2 regions of the Chamaesiphon sp. genome follow, and region 1 is predicted to be linked to the other one. Evidence: riboswitches for the same ligand, from Rfam matches in the RefSeq annotation. Region 1 holds a riboswitch; the other holds the start of a gene.

Evidence for each region. A riboswitch is a leader RNA that binds a small molecule or an ion and turns the genes downstream of it on or off. The one in region 1 is predicted to bind cobalamin.
Region 2: another riboswitch for cobalamin. It lies ahead of ACEW9J_RS07325 (DUF1636 domain-containing protein); the one in region 1 lies ahead of cobG (precorrin-3B synthase).

What each region holds. Positions count from the first base shown of each region.
Region 1 is NZ_JBGSQZ010000008.1:18,623-26,986, forward strand. It holds gene cofH (7,8-didemethyl-8-hydroxy-5-deazariboflavin synthase subunit CofH) at 1-92, shown strand, start outside; gene ACEW9J_RS00485 (hypothetical protein) at 497-697, opposite strand; cobalamin riboswitch at 857-990, shown strand; gene cobG (precorrin-3B synthase) at 969-2,504, shown strand; gene ACEW9J_RS00495 (precorrin-8X methylmutase) at 2,494-3,147, shown strand; gene cobI (precorrin-2 C(20)-methyltransferase) at 3,147-3,857, shown strand; gene ACEW9J_RS00505 (hypothetical protein) at 4,065-4,880, shown strand; gene ACEW9J_RS00510 (phycobilisome protein) at 5,014-5,595, shown strand; gene ACEW9J_RS00515 (DUF2656 domain-containing protein) at 5,588-6,058, shown strand; gene ACEW9J_RS00520 (phycobilisome rod-core linker polypeptide) at 6,490-7,338, shown strand; gene ACEW9J_RS00525 (phycobilisome rod-core linker polypeptide) at 7,546-8,298, shown strand.
Region 2 is NZ_JBGSQZ010000103.1:168-4,807, forward strand. It holds gene ACEW9J_RS07315 (heme oxygenase (biliverdin-producing)) at 11-727, shown strand; gene ACEW9J_RS07320 (hypothetical protein) at 854-1,279, opposite strand; gene ACEW9J_RS07325 (DUF1636 domain-containing protein) at 1,266-1,679, opposite strand; cobalamin riboswitch at 1,701-1,850, opposite strand; gene ACEW9J_RS07330 (sterol desaturase family protein) at 2,133-2,927, opposite strand; gene ACEW9J_RS07335 (PEP-CTERM sorting domain-containing protein) at 3,112-3,909, opposite strand; gene rsmG (16S rRNA (guanine(527)-N(7))-methyltransferase RsmG) at 4,242-4,640, opposite strand, start outside.

The DNA of each region.
Region 1 (8,364 bases):
GGACGTGTTTGTCGGTGGAGGATTTGCAAGGTGCGATTCGGGCGATCGATCGACAGGATCGGCAACGCAGTACTTTGTATGAATTAATTTAGGTGATTGAGTAATAAGTAATAAGTAATGATTTCGTTGTCGATCCAGGGACTCAAACTCCGTATCAAAAACTAGCGCATGTAGCAATCTTAAATGAAAAGCTAGGTTGATGTAGGGTGTGTTAGGCGCAAGCCGTAACGCACCAATATTTAACCTGAGTGTCTCGTTCCGAGCAACTGAGCCGACATAAATGTCGTCTAATGAATGAAAGAAACTTTGGTTGGGTGTGTTGGGTTTCGCCTTGCTCTACCCAACCTACAGATCCGTGTACTGATTTAAAATGCTGCTATTTTAGATACTCCCTTCCCACTCAATCGAGAGACATCACCATTCACCATTCACCCCCTACACCAGATGTCTAATTTGACACTAGGAAGGGAGTAGTTAGAAAGTTTTGCTTGACAAATTATCGACGTACTTGTTGAAGAGCTTGTAAGTGGCAGAGGAGCGTTTCAACCTCGGCTTGAAGTTCGAGGAATTTTTCTTGTCGATCGACTGGATATACTTTAGTCAATTTAGTAACTTGCTGTTCGTGCTCTGAGGTAGCAGATCTAACCGACACGCCAATGGCGGTTTGAGCAACTATGGTTAGTGGGCTGGGGGACATAGCTTTGGATGGTTATTTATACTGACTCACACACAAGGCAATTGTAGCCTGAATTCGACTGTTCTGGAATCGGATGTAGAGTCCAAACTGCCTACCGGAAAATGTGAATTTAATGTTTGTGACGGGGCGATAGTGGGATTGTTCCGATCTGGTCAGGGCAACGAGTCACCATCTCATGTTAGATTGGTCTAGCTGAGGATCGGGGAAGTCTGGTGAAAATCCAGGGCTGTGCCGCAACTGTGATGGAGCGAACGCTTCGAGTCAGAATACCGTGCCTGAGTGTACCGCAGGCGGTACTCTAATCTACTATTCCCTGCGTCGCATCGGGAAGGAGTTACATTCAGTGTCCGTTGAAAGGTCGATCTGTCCAGATATTTACCATCCTGCGATCGCTCGTGATGGTTTGTTGACGCGGTTACGAATTCCAGGTGGAGTGTTAAATGAGTCTCAGTGTCTGACGATCGCGAGTCTACTAGAGTCACTCAGCTTAGAGTATATTCAAGTTACCAATCGCGCGAATTTGCAACTGCGATCGCTAGCCAAAGATCTCGATCGAGAGTTACTAAGTAAATTAGCAGACTGTGGTTTGGCGGCGGGTAATAGTGCTGTCGATGGCATCCGCAATATTATGATTAGCCCGACTGCGGGAATTGACTCGCAGGAGTCGATCGATGTGCGTCCATTGGCTGATGCTTGGCATGAATATCTCACCGAGCATCCCGAATTGGGAGTGTTGTCGAGTAAATTTAGTGTGGGTTTCGATGGTGGTGGAAGTGTGGGGATTGTCGATCGACCTAATGATATTACGCTGTTAGCTGTTGGAAGTCGCGAGTTTAGTCTCTATTTAGGGATGAGAGAAAGAGGCGATCCACCGCTACCTGTAGATGTCAGATTAGACTCGGATGAATGTGTGCCGATGTTGGCGGCGATTGCTCAAAGTTATCGACGCGGGAGCGAAGTATTAGGTGGGGATGCACGTCGAAAACCACGGCTGCGGGATGCGATCGGGCACTACGGATTGACAGGTTTTGGGGAAGTAGTCCAACGAGAATTCGGTACTTCCAGGCGTTTTGTTTTTAAAAACCTCGATCTAAAGCGGTTCTCTACGGAAAATGGCGATGTTGCACAGACACAATCTAGATTGAGCGATCGTCATTTAGGCGTACATCAGCAATGCCAATCGGATTGCTACTATTTGGGAGTGGTGTTGCCGTTGGGACGATGGAGTGGATCGCAAGTGCGGGGTGTTGGGAGCATCGCCGCTCGGTATGGGAGTGGGCAGATCCGCTTAACTCCCTGGCAAAATCTGATTATCCCCGATGTCCAGGCGATCGATCTGGCGAGGGTGCAGGGATTAATTAACGATTTAAGCTTGGTGACAACAGCCAATCATCCCAGTAGTTTATTAAGAGCCTGTGCGGGTGCAACTGGTTGTCAGTTTAGCGCGACAGATACTCAACGGGATGCGATCGCCCTGTCGGAGTATTTAGCCGCTAACTTTACACTCGATCGACCATTGAATATCCATTTCAGCGGTTGCGATAAATCCTGCGCCCAACACGATCGAGCAGATATCACCCTCTGGGGAGACGAACGAACCAGGAGCTATCGACTGGCGATCGGGGGCTTTACAGACCGATCTGAGCCAGAGCAGAGCGATCTTTTAGCACCGCTATCAGTCCCAATCGCTATCGGCAATCTCATCGCGGCTTATCATCATCAGCGGCTTAATCCCCAAGAATCTTTTGAGTCATTTACGACTCGTCAATCTCCAGTTCAACTGCACCAAATACTTCATGCCGTCTAAAATTACGATTCCAGCACCCCTAGACTATATCCGCGATGGTGCGGAAATTTATCGTCAATCTTTTGCGACGATTCGATCGGAGGCACAATTAGACAACTTACCTACTGATTTCAATGCCGTAGCAGTGCGACTAATCCATGCTTGTGGGATGATTGATATTGTCAGCGATCTGGATTATTCGATCGATGCAGTTCGAGTCGGACGAAAAGCACTAGCAAATGGGGCACCGATTTTGTGCGATGCGCGGATGGTAGCAGATGGAGTGACGCGCAAACGTTTACCTGTGGAAAACCAAGTTATTTGTACGCTCCCAGATCCCCAGGTGGTAGATCTAGCCGCCAAGTTAGAGAATACTCGATCGGCTGCTGCTCTAGAACTATGGCGACCTTATTTAGCTGGAGCTGTCATCGCGATCGGTAATGCCCCAACGGCTCTATTTCGATTGCTTGAAATGCTCGACGAGGGCGCACCAAAACCCGCACTGATTCTCGGTTTCCCTGTCGGTTTTGTGGGTGCAATGGAATCAAAAGCTGCTCTAGCAGCAGATAGTCGAGGCGTACCTTTTATCACAATTCACGGACGACGCGGTGGTAGTGCGATGGCTGCTGCGGCTGTCAATGCACTAGCCACGGAGCAGGAATAATGGTTGCCATCCAGACAGGGAGATTATACGGGATCGGGGTTGGCCCTGGCGATCCAGAGTTATTGACACTCAAGGCGTTTCGGCTCCTGCAAGCGGCTCCTGTCGTCGCCTATCAGTCAGCAAACGACCATGAAAGCATCGCCCGATCGATTGTCGCACCCTATCTAACTGGTAAGCAAATCGAAGTCTGTTTTCATTTTCCCCGTGCGCTCGATCCTGAAGCCGCCCAAGAATTATATGCTGAGGCGATTAAACCGATCGCGGCTCATTTATCAGCGGGGCGAGATGTCGTAGTATTATGTGCGGGCGATCCATTATTTTACGGTTCGTTCATGTATTTATTTACGCGATTAGCCGATCGATTCATTACCGAAATCGTACCTGGGGTATCTTCACCGATGGGTGCAGCCGCTGCGATCGGGATGCCATTATGTTACCGTAATGATATTTTTAGTGTTCTTTCGGCGACTTTATCAGTTGAAGTATTAACTACCCAATTAGTCAATGCCGATGCTGTGGCAATTATCAAACTCCGTCGCCATTTTGATAAAGTTCGGCAGATTTTAAGCGATCTAGATTTGTTAGATCGGGCAAAATATATCGAACGGGCAACAGCAACGGATCAAAAGATTATCTCGATAGAAGATGTCGAGCCGCGCGATGTTCCCTATTTTTCAATGATTATAGTTCCTAGCAAAACCCAACTCTAGCCACTTTAGGCTTTAGGCTTTAGGCTTTAGGCTTTAGGCTTTAGGGACATATTAGATTAGTCCGCGCACCATCCGGATTTTGCATCACTAGCCACGATTTGCGAAAAGTGCGGTCTTGGGGTTTCCCCAGGTAAAGTACCTTTTCAAGACACAATCGTTGGCATTCTTGGGATTTGTTTCCCTCCTTCCTGCTAAAATCAAAATTATATGCAAACTAATAGTTCCGATCGATCTGCTCAAGCGATCGAGATCTCCGGCGCGAGATTGGCTAAGTGGAAAACGATGCTAACCGCGCGAAAAATTGGTACTACCAAGAAATTATTATCGAGAGTCCCCGAACTTATCGGCGAACAGGCGGCGCGAAAAGCTCTCAATGGGCAAAGATTGGATCGCCAGACTTGGGAAGCGATTTTCACTGGCTTGAAGTTGAATCGAGTTGATTTTTTTAGTGATGTGGAATGGTTCGATCGCAATCTGACAACTCAGTGGGAAATATTGTGGAATTTGGCGGCGGATGCGTCCGATCGATTTGGGCTAGTATTACCGGAGCATGTGCCAGATTCTAGTCTGTGGGATGGAGTTGGCTCGGAAAAGTTTCAACAGACGATCGCCAGTCGGACATCAGTATTATTAGAGATACCTGGGGGATTCTTGGGCTATCTGATTTTAGTAGAGCAAGATGCACTAGGCAATATCGTGCTGCTGTCTCCATCCCCGCTGATGTCAAATCCCGTGCTAACTGGCTCAATTCAACGCTTACCCCAATATCCACCGTCGCCGTTTGAGTTCTTGCAACCGATAACTGTCGGTACGAACTATCTGTGGGCAGGTATTTTTGCGAAGTTGCCAGAGTTGAGATGGTTGGCTGATGCCCAAAAAAGACCGCTCAGATTGCAGATGGCACAAGTTACAGAGCTGTTGGCGTATGTCAGCAAACAACCTCCAGGAACCCCACTATGGCGATCGAGTTATGTGGTGACAGCTTCGTCAAGCCATGCGGATATAATGAATTTGGATATATAGCGATCCTAAATCAGATAGGGATCGAATACTGGTGCGTTACGGCAGCAGCCCAACACACCCTACATTAACCTAGCTTTTCATTTGGGATGGCTATATCTCTGGATAGAGTCTAACTTTTATTCAAAAATTTCCAATGCTGACCGATCGAATTAAAGAACTGATTGCTAGAGCCAGAATTGTGAGCTTTGCTAGTTGGGAGTTGCAGCATCCAGCCGCAAGTATTGCCATATTTCAAGCTGCTGAAGATGCCAGAGTGTATCTCACAGATGAAGATTGCGCCAAAATTGCGGTACTTTCACCCCCGACTTCTCAGCTGATCCCAGTCGGGCAGTTATTACGCGATCGAGTCGTCGAAATCATTGCCGAAGCTAGAACCGAACTCTACACTCAATTTCCCCAGATTACCGAGCCAGGGGGCGGACTCTATCCTCCCGAACGCGCTGAGGCTTGCTGGCGGGACTTTTGGCATTATCTTCGCACTATTACCTATGGGATCGTGGGCAGCAATGCCCAATATACTAGTGCCGATGGGTTGGACAATTTGCGGCTCCTCTATCAGGAATTACAAGTGCCGATTGATGCCATGACAGTCGGACTTGAAGGACTCAAGACAGCTAGTTTGCGCCGGATCGAGCCAAGTCAACACGCGATCGTCAGCCCCTATTTCGACCATTTGATTACTCAGCTAAAATCTTTCACAACTAGCCATGAATGAGTCCCCAGCCCTGCGAATGTTATTTTCTCACAACTTTGACCTTGCCGAAGATCGCGTCCCCGCCCTGAGTCGGGAAGCCTTCACCCAGGTATTTGCAGAAGGCTTCAGTACTCACCCAGAAATCCAGTGTCGTCAGGTAGATAGTCCCCACTGGATCGTCGAAATTGTCTGTCGGGCGGATTTACTCACACCTCAACAAGTAGGCGAAACTTGTGCCCAGATGCTGGTTAATAGCCGCACGCAATCGATCGGGAAGATCGATTTTGACATCCTGGTTTTAGGTGGCATCAAGACTACTCCCGCCACTAGTGATGCTCCAGACGCACTCCAAGCAAATCAATGGGGCGTAGATATCGTCGAAACCAAGTCAGGCGAACAATTCTTGCGATCGATCGGTTGGGAAATGACGATCGCGGGCAAACCCGTTGGCACTATTTTTAAAGTCGAAGTCACAGGTAAATAGTGTAGGGTGTGTTAGCGAAGCGTAACGCACCGGAGTACTATAGCAATCATAAATCAGATCCTTGGTACTAAATATTGGTGCGTTACGGCAGCAGCCCAACACACCCTACGTCAACCTAACTTTTTATTTAGGATTGCTATATCAACTATCAACTATCCCAGATTCCACGCAATAAATCTCAACACTACAGCTTAATGATTCTTAGCGATCGGAGCTACAAGAATAGATGAAGATTAGTATAGACAAGATTATAAAAGCTTATCGATCGTTAGGGCGGGTAAGGTAGCCAAATAAGTTAGTTGCTAGAGCTTAAACTCTCTCATAATTGACAAACTAATGGTTATTACTTGTAAATGTAATGCCAAAATCGCCCAAAATTTTGAGACGATCGTGTTCAGATTTAGTACCGTTGCCGTAGGGAGACTTAATAAATGTATTTTGGACCAGCTTCACGATTGGGTATTAGCCGATTTGACGAAACTCCACCGATCGAGTGGATACCCGGACGCTCTAATGCTGAGATCGAAGAAATTATCACCGCCGTTTATCGCCAAGTACTAGGCAATGCCTATGTGATGGAAAGCGAACGGGCTGTAGTTCCTGAGTCGCAGTTTAGAAGCGGTGAATATAGCGTACGGGAATTTGTCCGTGCTGTCGCCAAGTCAGACGTATATATGTCCCGCTTTAGTGATTGTCCCCGCTATCGCTTTGTCGAGTTGAACTTCCGCCATCTATTAGGACGTGCGCCGAATAGCTATGATGAAATGAAAGCTCACAGTGCGATCCTAGATGCTGGTGACTTTGATGCTGAAATCGATTCGTACCTCGACAGCGATGAGTATCAAAACGTGTTTGGGGATAATATCGTTCCCTATATTCGTGGCTACAAGACCGAAGCGATTAGTCACATGGTGGGCTTTACCCACACGTTCCAATTGGTACGTGGGGCAGCTACTAGCTCCTTCAAGGCAGACTTAGCAGGCAAGTCACCAAAACTTAACTCTTTGGTGATTAACGCTACTGCTACGGCTGTTACAGCTCCAGGTAACACCTTCCGCAATCCGCCGATCGATCCTCGCACTCGTCTTGGTGCAGGTGCTGATGAGCAAGGCAAGGTTTACCGGATTGAGGTGACTGGTTATCGTGCTAACAAGCTCAATAACATTTCCAAGTTCCGTCGGAGCAACCAAGTCTACATGGTGCCCTACGAGCAGTTGTCAGAAACCTATCAACGGATTCACAAGCAAGGTGGTTCGATCGTCAGTATGACTGCGGTTTAGATTAGGCTTTAGGGCTTTAGGCTTTAGAACAGTTGTTGAGTGGGGATTTAGATCTCTACTCAAACAAATGTTCGCTCTATAAATGAGCATCGGTATCGAACCTTAATTCAAAATTAAACACTACCCCTAGCAAGATTTTTGCGGTTTCGATCGCTAACTTTTGCCTAGATATTTACAAGATAACAATAATTTAGGATCGAAATAATCATGGCAACTATGACACGGATGGAATTATGGCCCAATCGCACTGTTGACGACGTGCAAGCAGTGATTCGCGCAGTTTACAAGCATGTTTTGGGCAATCCCCACATGATGGAAAGCGAACGCTTATCAGCGGCGGAATCTCAATTGGCAAATGGTAGCCTCTCTGTACGGGAATTCGTACGTGCGGTGGGCAAATCTGAATTTTATCAAGAGCGTTATTTCCAGAAGTGCGCTCCTTATCGGTTCACCGAACTGAATTTCATGCACTTTTTAGGACGTGCGCCAGAATCTAAAGCAGAAGTCTCCGCACATATCGTGCGTTGTGTAGCTGAAGGTTATGAGAGTGAGATCGATTCTTACATTGATAGCGACGAGTATCAATCGGCTTTTGGGGAAAATATCGTTCCTTACAATCGCACTGATAGTGAGGCTGGCAAAAGTCAAGTAGCTTACAATCGAATGATCGCGATCGATCGTGGCCCCGCTCAAGTCAGTAGTGCTGTGACATCTTCCCAACTAGTTTACTCTGTTGCGACCAATAGCACGAGCAAGGTTTTCGCATCCCGCGTCAGTCTGGGCGGTTCTGGAGACGCTAGCAAGAAAATGTTCAGAATTGTCGTTACAGGTGCCAAATTCACTAGCCCTCGTCGCGTTAGTACTACTGAATATATCGTACGTGGCGATCGGATGACTCCCCAGATTCAACGCATCAACCGTACCAGCGGCAAAATCGTCAGTATCACTGAAATGGTCTAGATGTTCGGCTGGACTATCGATTTCTCCTGAGAAGATCTCAAATGGGTTCTATAAAGGGGGGCTTTA
Region 2 (4,640 bases), on a different contig from region 1:
TTTTTTTAATATGACTTCTAATCTAGCGACTAAACTGCGTGAGGGCACCAAGAAATCTCATAATATGGCTGAGAACACAGGCTTCATCGCCTGTTTCCTCAAAGGGACTGTTGAGAAAAAATCCTACCGCAAGCTAGTCACCAATCTCTACTTCGTCTATTCAGCGATGGAAGAGGAAATGCACAAACGTGCCAACGATCCAATTTTGTCTAAAGTATTTTTCCCCGAACTCGATCGCAAGGCTGCGCTAGAACAAGACTTAGCCTTCTATTATGGAGCCAATTGGAAAGAGCAAGTAGCTCCCTCAGAGGCTACCAAAAAGTATATCGCCCGAATTCATGAAGTAGCCGATCGCGACCCCGCACTGATGGTAGCACACCTCTACACCCGCTACTTAGGCGATCTCTCCGGCGGTCAAATCCTCAAAAAAATTGCTCAGAACGCGATGAAACTCACTGACGGTGAAGGAACGGCGTTTTATGAGTTTGCACAAATTCCTGATGAAAAAGCATTTAAAAGCAATTACCGTCAAGCGATGAATGAATTACCCATCGACGAAGCTAAAGCCGATGAAGTCGTCGAAGAGGCTAACGCAGCATTTGGGATGAACATGATTATGTTCACTGAATTAGAAGGTAATCTCATTAAAGCGATCGGTATCCAATTATTCAACCTTCTAACTCGCAAACGCAATCGCAACAATAACGAACTAGCTACAGCCGAGTAAGACTGGGGGATTGGGGGATTGGGAGACTGAGAGCTAGTAAAGTGAAGGGACTAAGAACTAATTATAGTTCCTAGCCCCTTGTCCCTAAAACCTAAAGCCTAAAGCCTAAAGCCTAAAGCCTAAAGCCTAACCCCTAACCCCTAATTCAAACTCACTCCATCGCCGACAGATCTGTTGATAACAGTCTGGAGGCGAAATTTTTAGGCGTTGACACCAGCCGAGATCGAGAGAGCTAGACTCGATCGCAAAAATTAGCTCAGTCTGCGGCTGATAATTAGCGACAGCAGCTAAAATGGGATCGATCGCTGGAGTCTGTACCAGCCACTCTTGTAAGTAGATAGACAATTGCGCCTGAGGGATATAGCGAAAATTAAGACTGGGTTCGAGATTGTCTCCCCAGTGGCGGTCAGAATCGTCCAGGAGATCCACTTCGCTACTGATGACTACTGCCCCTCTATCGAGATTTAGATAACCTTGCCAAGCCTGATAGCCAATCCACAGCAAGTTTTGGGTAAACAAATTGGCGCGGCGGGAGCGATTATAGTGCCGCATGGGTACGAGTGGGGGTAGTGAGGGGCGGAATTTTGGCGAGGATGCCTTGTTTGAGCGGTGCGGGACGTTCTCCCCAAGGTAATACTCCAGTGGAATGCTGATAGTATTTTTCAGCACAGTCGAGGATATTGCTCAACGGGATATTCGGATCGTTGGTCGGAATATCACCAAACAGATATGTATGCTTCCCCGCCGCCGCAAAGGAAATCACACAGGACTTACTACAGGCACTCATACAACCTACAGCTTGGATCGGAAACTCTGTCGCTAACTCCCACTTTTGGTGCAAAGCTTCGAGCTGCTGTAGTAGGCGTTCGCCCTCGCTCGTACCAACGCGCTGACCATCTTGCCACTTACTACCGCAAGTGGTACAAACAAATAAACAATGTTCTGGGTTCACCTAATACCTCGTAGGTTAATTGACCGATATGTAGCTTCTGGCGGGCATTCTGACTCAATCGACGCTGATGCAGACGATTTACAGTTGCGGGACAGTGCTGGATTTTCACCAGGCTTTCCCCATTACTTTGAGTAGCTGTTCCCTACTCAAACCAGATCGAATTTTCATTATACAGGTTCTGCGATCGCTTGCAAAAAATCGTTGGCGCAGACTTTGGTCTGAAATATCGACCCCCAATAATGTAGTATAATAGTCGCCAGGGCGGTTAAGATTTTGGCAGCGGATGTAGGGAAAAATGGGTGTTGAGGATGCCTGTGTTCTGGAAAAGGGGCAATAATCAAGAAAACGCAGAGTTAAACTAAGGGGTTGTGGTTAGCATAGAGACTGAAGTCTCTGCTCATGATGCAAAGTCCGCCTTCTAGGGGTTAAGCTTCTCATCTAGGATTGCTATAACTACCGTTTTAATGGTTGTAATAGTTGTCCGGTAAAGCTTGGCTCGATCGACATTTCGATCCCATATTTCTGCGGCCAGCGATGTTTTGGGAGATAGAATGAACCGAAGAGGATATCCATAATGGGTAAAATCGCGGCATAGTTTTTGTTAATATACTCCGCGCCATCATTCGTGTGATGCCAATGATGAAAAGCTGGCGTAGCCAACACTCGTTCGACAAATCCAAACCGCCAATTCATATTCGCATGAACCCAGAAACTCCAGACGGTGCCGACCAACGAATATAGCACTGGTAGGATGTCTGCATCTGCGGTGGGTTGTGCCAAACCGAGGAGATAGAGCGGGAGTAAGCCCGTAAACCGTCCAAAAAACATATCCAACGGATGGGCGCGAGTATTTACCAACCAGTCCATCTCTTCCGAGCTATGGTGGACTGCATGAAACCTCCACATCCAGGGAATCTCATGCGACCAGCGATGCCCCCAGTACGCACCAAATTCGCCGACGATTATTGCGAGGACGAACCGAACTCGAAAGGGTAGAGCTGCTACCCAAGTATAGATTCCACTGGGTTCGAGCTGATGTACTACCGCAGCCACGATCGACATCGGCAGAATTAGCAGCAGTTTGGGTAGCAGACTATTGAGGAAGTAATAACCCAAGTCGATAAAAAATTCTTTGCGGAAGACTGGCTGTTTTTGCTGGGCGCAAAGCCGTTCTAGCGGGATAAAGACGATCGCGAGGATGACTAACCAAGCGCATAATCTAAATATATCTAACGCTAATGATGACAAATACTGCTGCACGTTATCAAAGCGTCTCCAAGTTTGGGTTAAAAAATCTGGTCAGATCGAATTGAGGTCGTGCTTAACGATGGCGCAACCTCAATCGCAAATGGTGTTTCGATCGTCACGAGCGATCTCAAGTGAACTATCAGGTGAAAATTACAGCTAGTAGTTCTAACAATTTAGGATTTATTTAGGCATTTTTGGTAGATTTAGTTAGTTTCTTTCTCAACCGTAAAGCTGCTGTACCGCCGACAATCGTACCGATAATCGTAAAAGGTTCGGGAACGGCAGTAGGCGAAACCGAGACACCAGACAAGAGCGAGAAGGGTGGTCTTCCATCGGGAGTACCAACTGCCAAAAATGTCAAGATATCACTGGTGGTATTAGCTGTGAATGTTAATGTCTGTTTCTGCCAATCAGTTACCCGCGTAGCTGTATCTGGAAATATATTTATGGCTGATAGCTGAGTCTTTGCGAGTTGCGCGCCAGTGGTTGCGTAAGTCAGAATGCTCGTATCAAAACCGACCCGCCATCTTTCGGTTGTCGGACCAGTAAATCCACTTTGCTGTCCGGCAGCCTGATAAAACGTCACATCATATTGTTTGCCTGCTGTCAGACCACTCACTGATTGATAGATCGGGGCACCGAAACCAGGATCGCCATCTGCCGCTACAAACCAAGTTGCGACACCATCAGGACTGGCAATGGGCGCAGTACCACGCAGTTGCAAGTTCGGATCGGGACGACCGCCTGCTACGTTGAGATTGTCTGTGTATTCTAGACCGATCGGCACTACAAAATTCAATTTACTGTTATCGGTAGTACTCCAGCCAGTATTGGCTGCGTTGAAAAATGAGGAGCTGGTCTGTCCTGCCGTTCCAGGTGTAAAGTTGCCGTTAACAAGAGTTACCGCTTGGGCGGACAAGCTTATCGTACAGAGGCCGATGGCGGACAATCCGCCAATGGCAGTTTTGAGTGTTGTGTTCATGATTGTGTCCTTACAAGTTACCTAATGAATTTGTTGGGTGAGTCAGAGCTAATCGCTTTCGATACTATCTTGGCAGGTCACAGACTTGCATTTTCGCTCGAACTCTCAGTTCGAGAATGTGCTAGAGCGAGCTGGCACTAATTAGCAAAATTTAGCTAAGTGCGACGATCGAGTGAGTTTCAATTTTTATTTATATATACTCAAAAATTGAGAAATGCTCGCCATCTTCGGAGTCGGCAGATCGCTTCTAAGCCAAATGGCTTAAATTTGATATGCAATCTTATCATCAGAAACTTCAAATCGTCAAGTATTGGAGTTTATTTAGCGCAATGCTAGAGTGGTTTTAGAGTGGGGATACCGACAGCGCGAGGATAGTAGGGATGTGTATCGGTAGTTTTGTGCAGCCAAATACAGTGGCGGATACTATCACTGATGGGAGTTGTAAATCGATCGATCTTACTAATCTCACCCCCTAGTTTTGCTACTGCAAGTTCTAAACTAGTAGCTTCCTCATCTGTCCAATTGCCACGATAGAGAATTGCTGTCCCGCCTACTTTGACTAAAGGTAGGGTATATTCAGCACAAACATTTGCCGATGACACCGCTCGAATTAGCGCGAGATCGTATTGATGGCGGTGCTGTCTTTCTTGTCCCAAAGCTTCGATCCGACTGACTAAAGGATGAGTATTAGTTAAGCCAAGCTCAGGAGCGATATATTCGATAAACCCGAC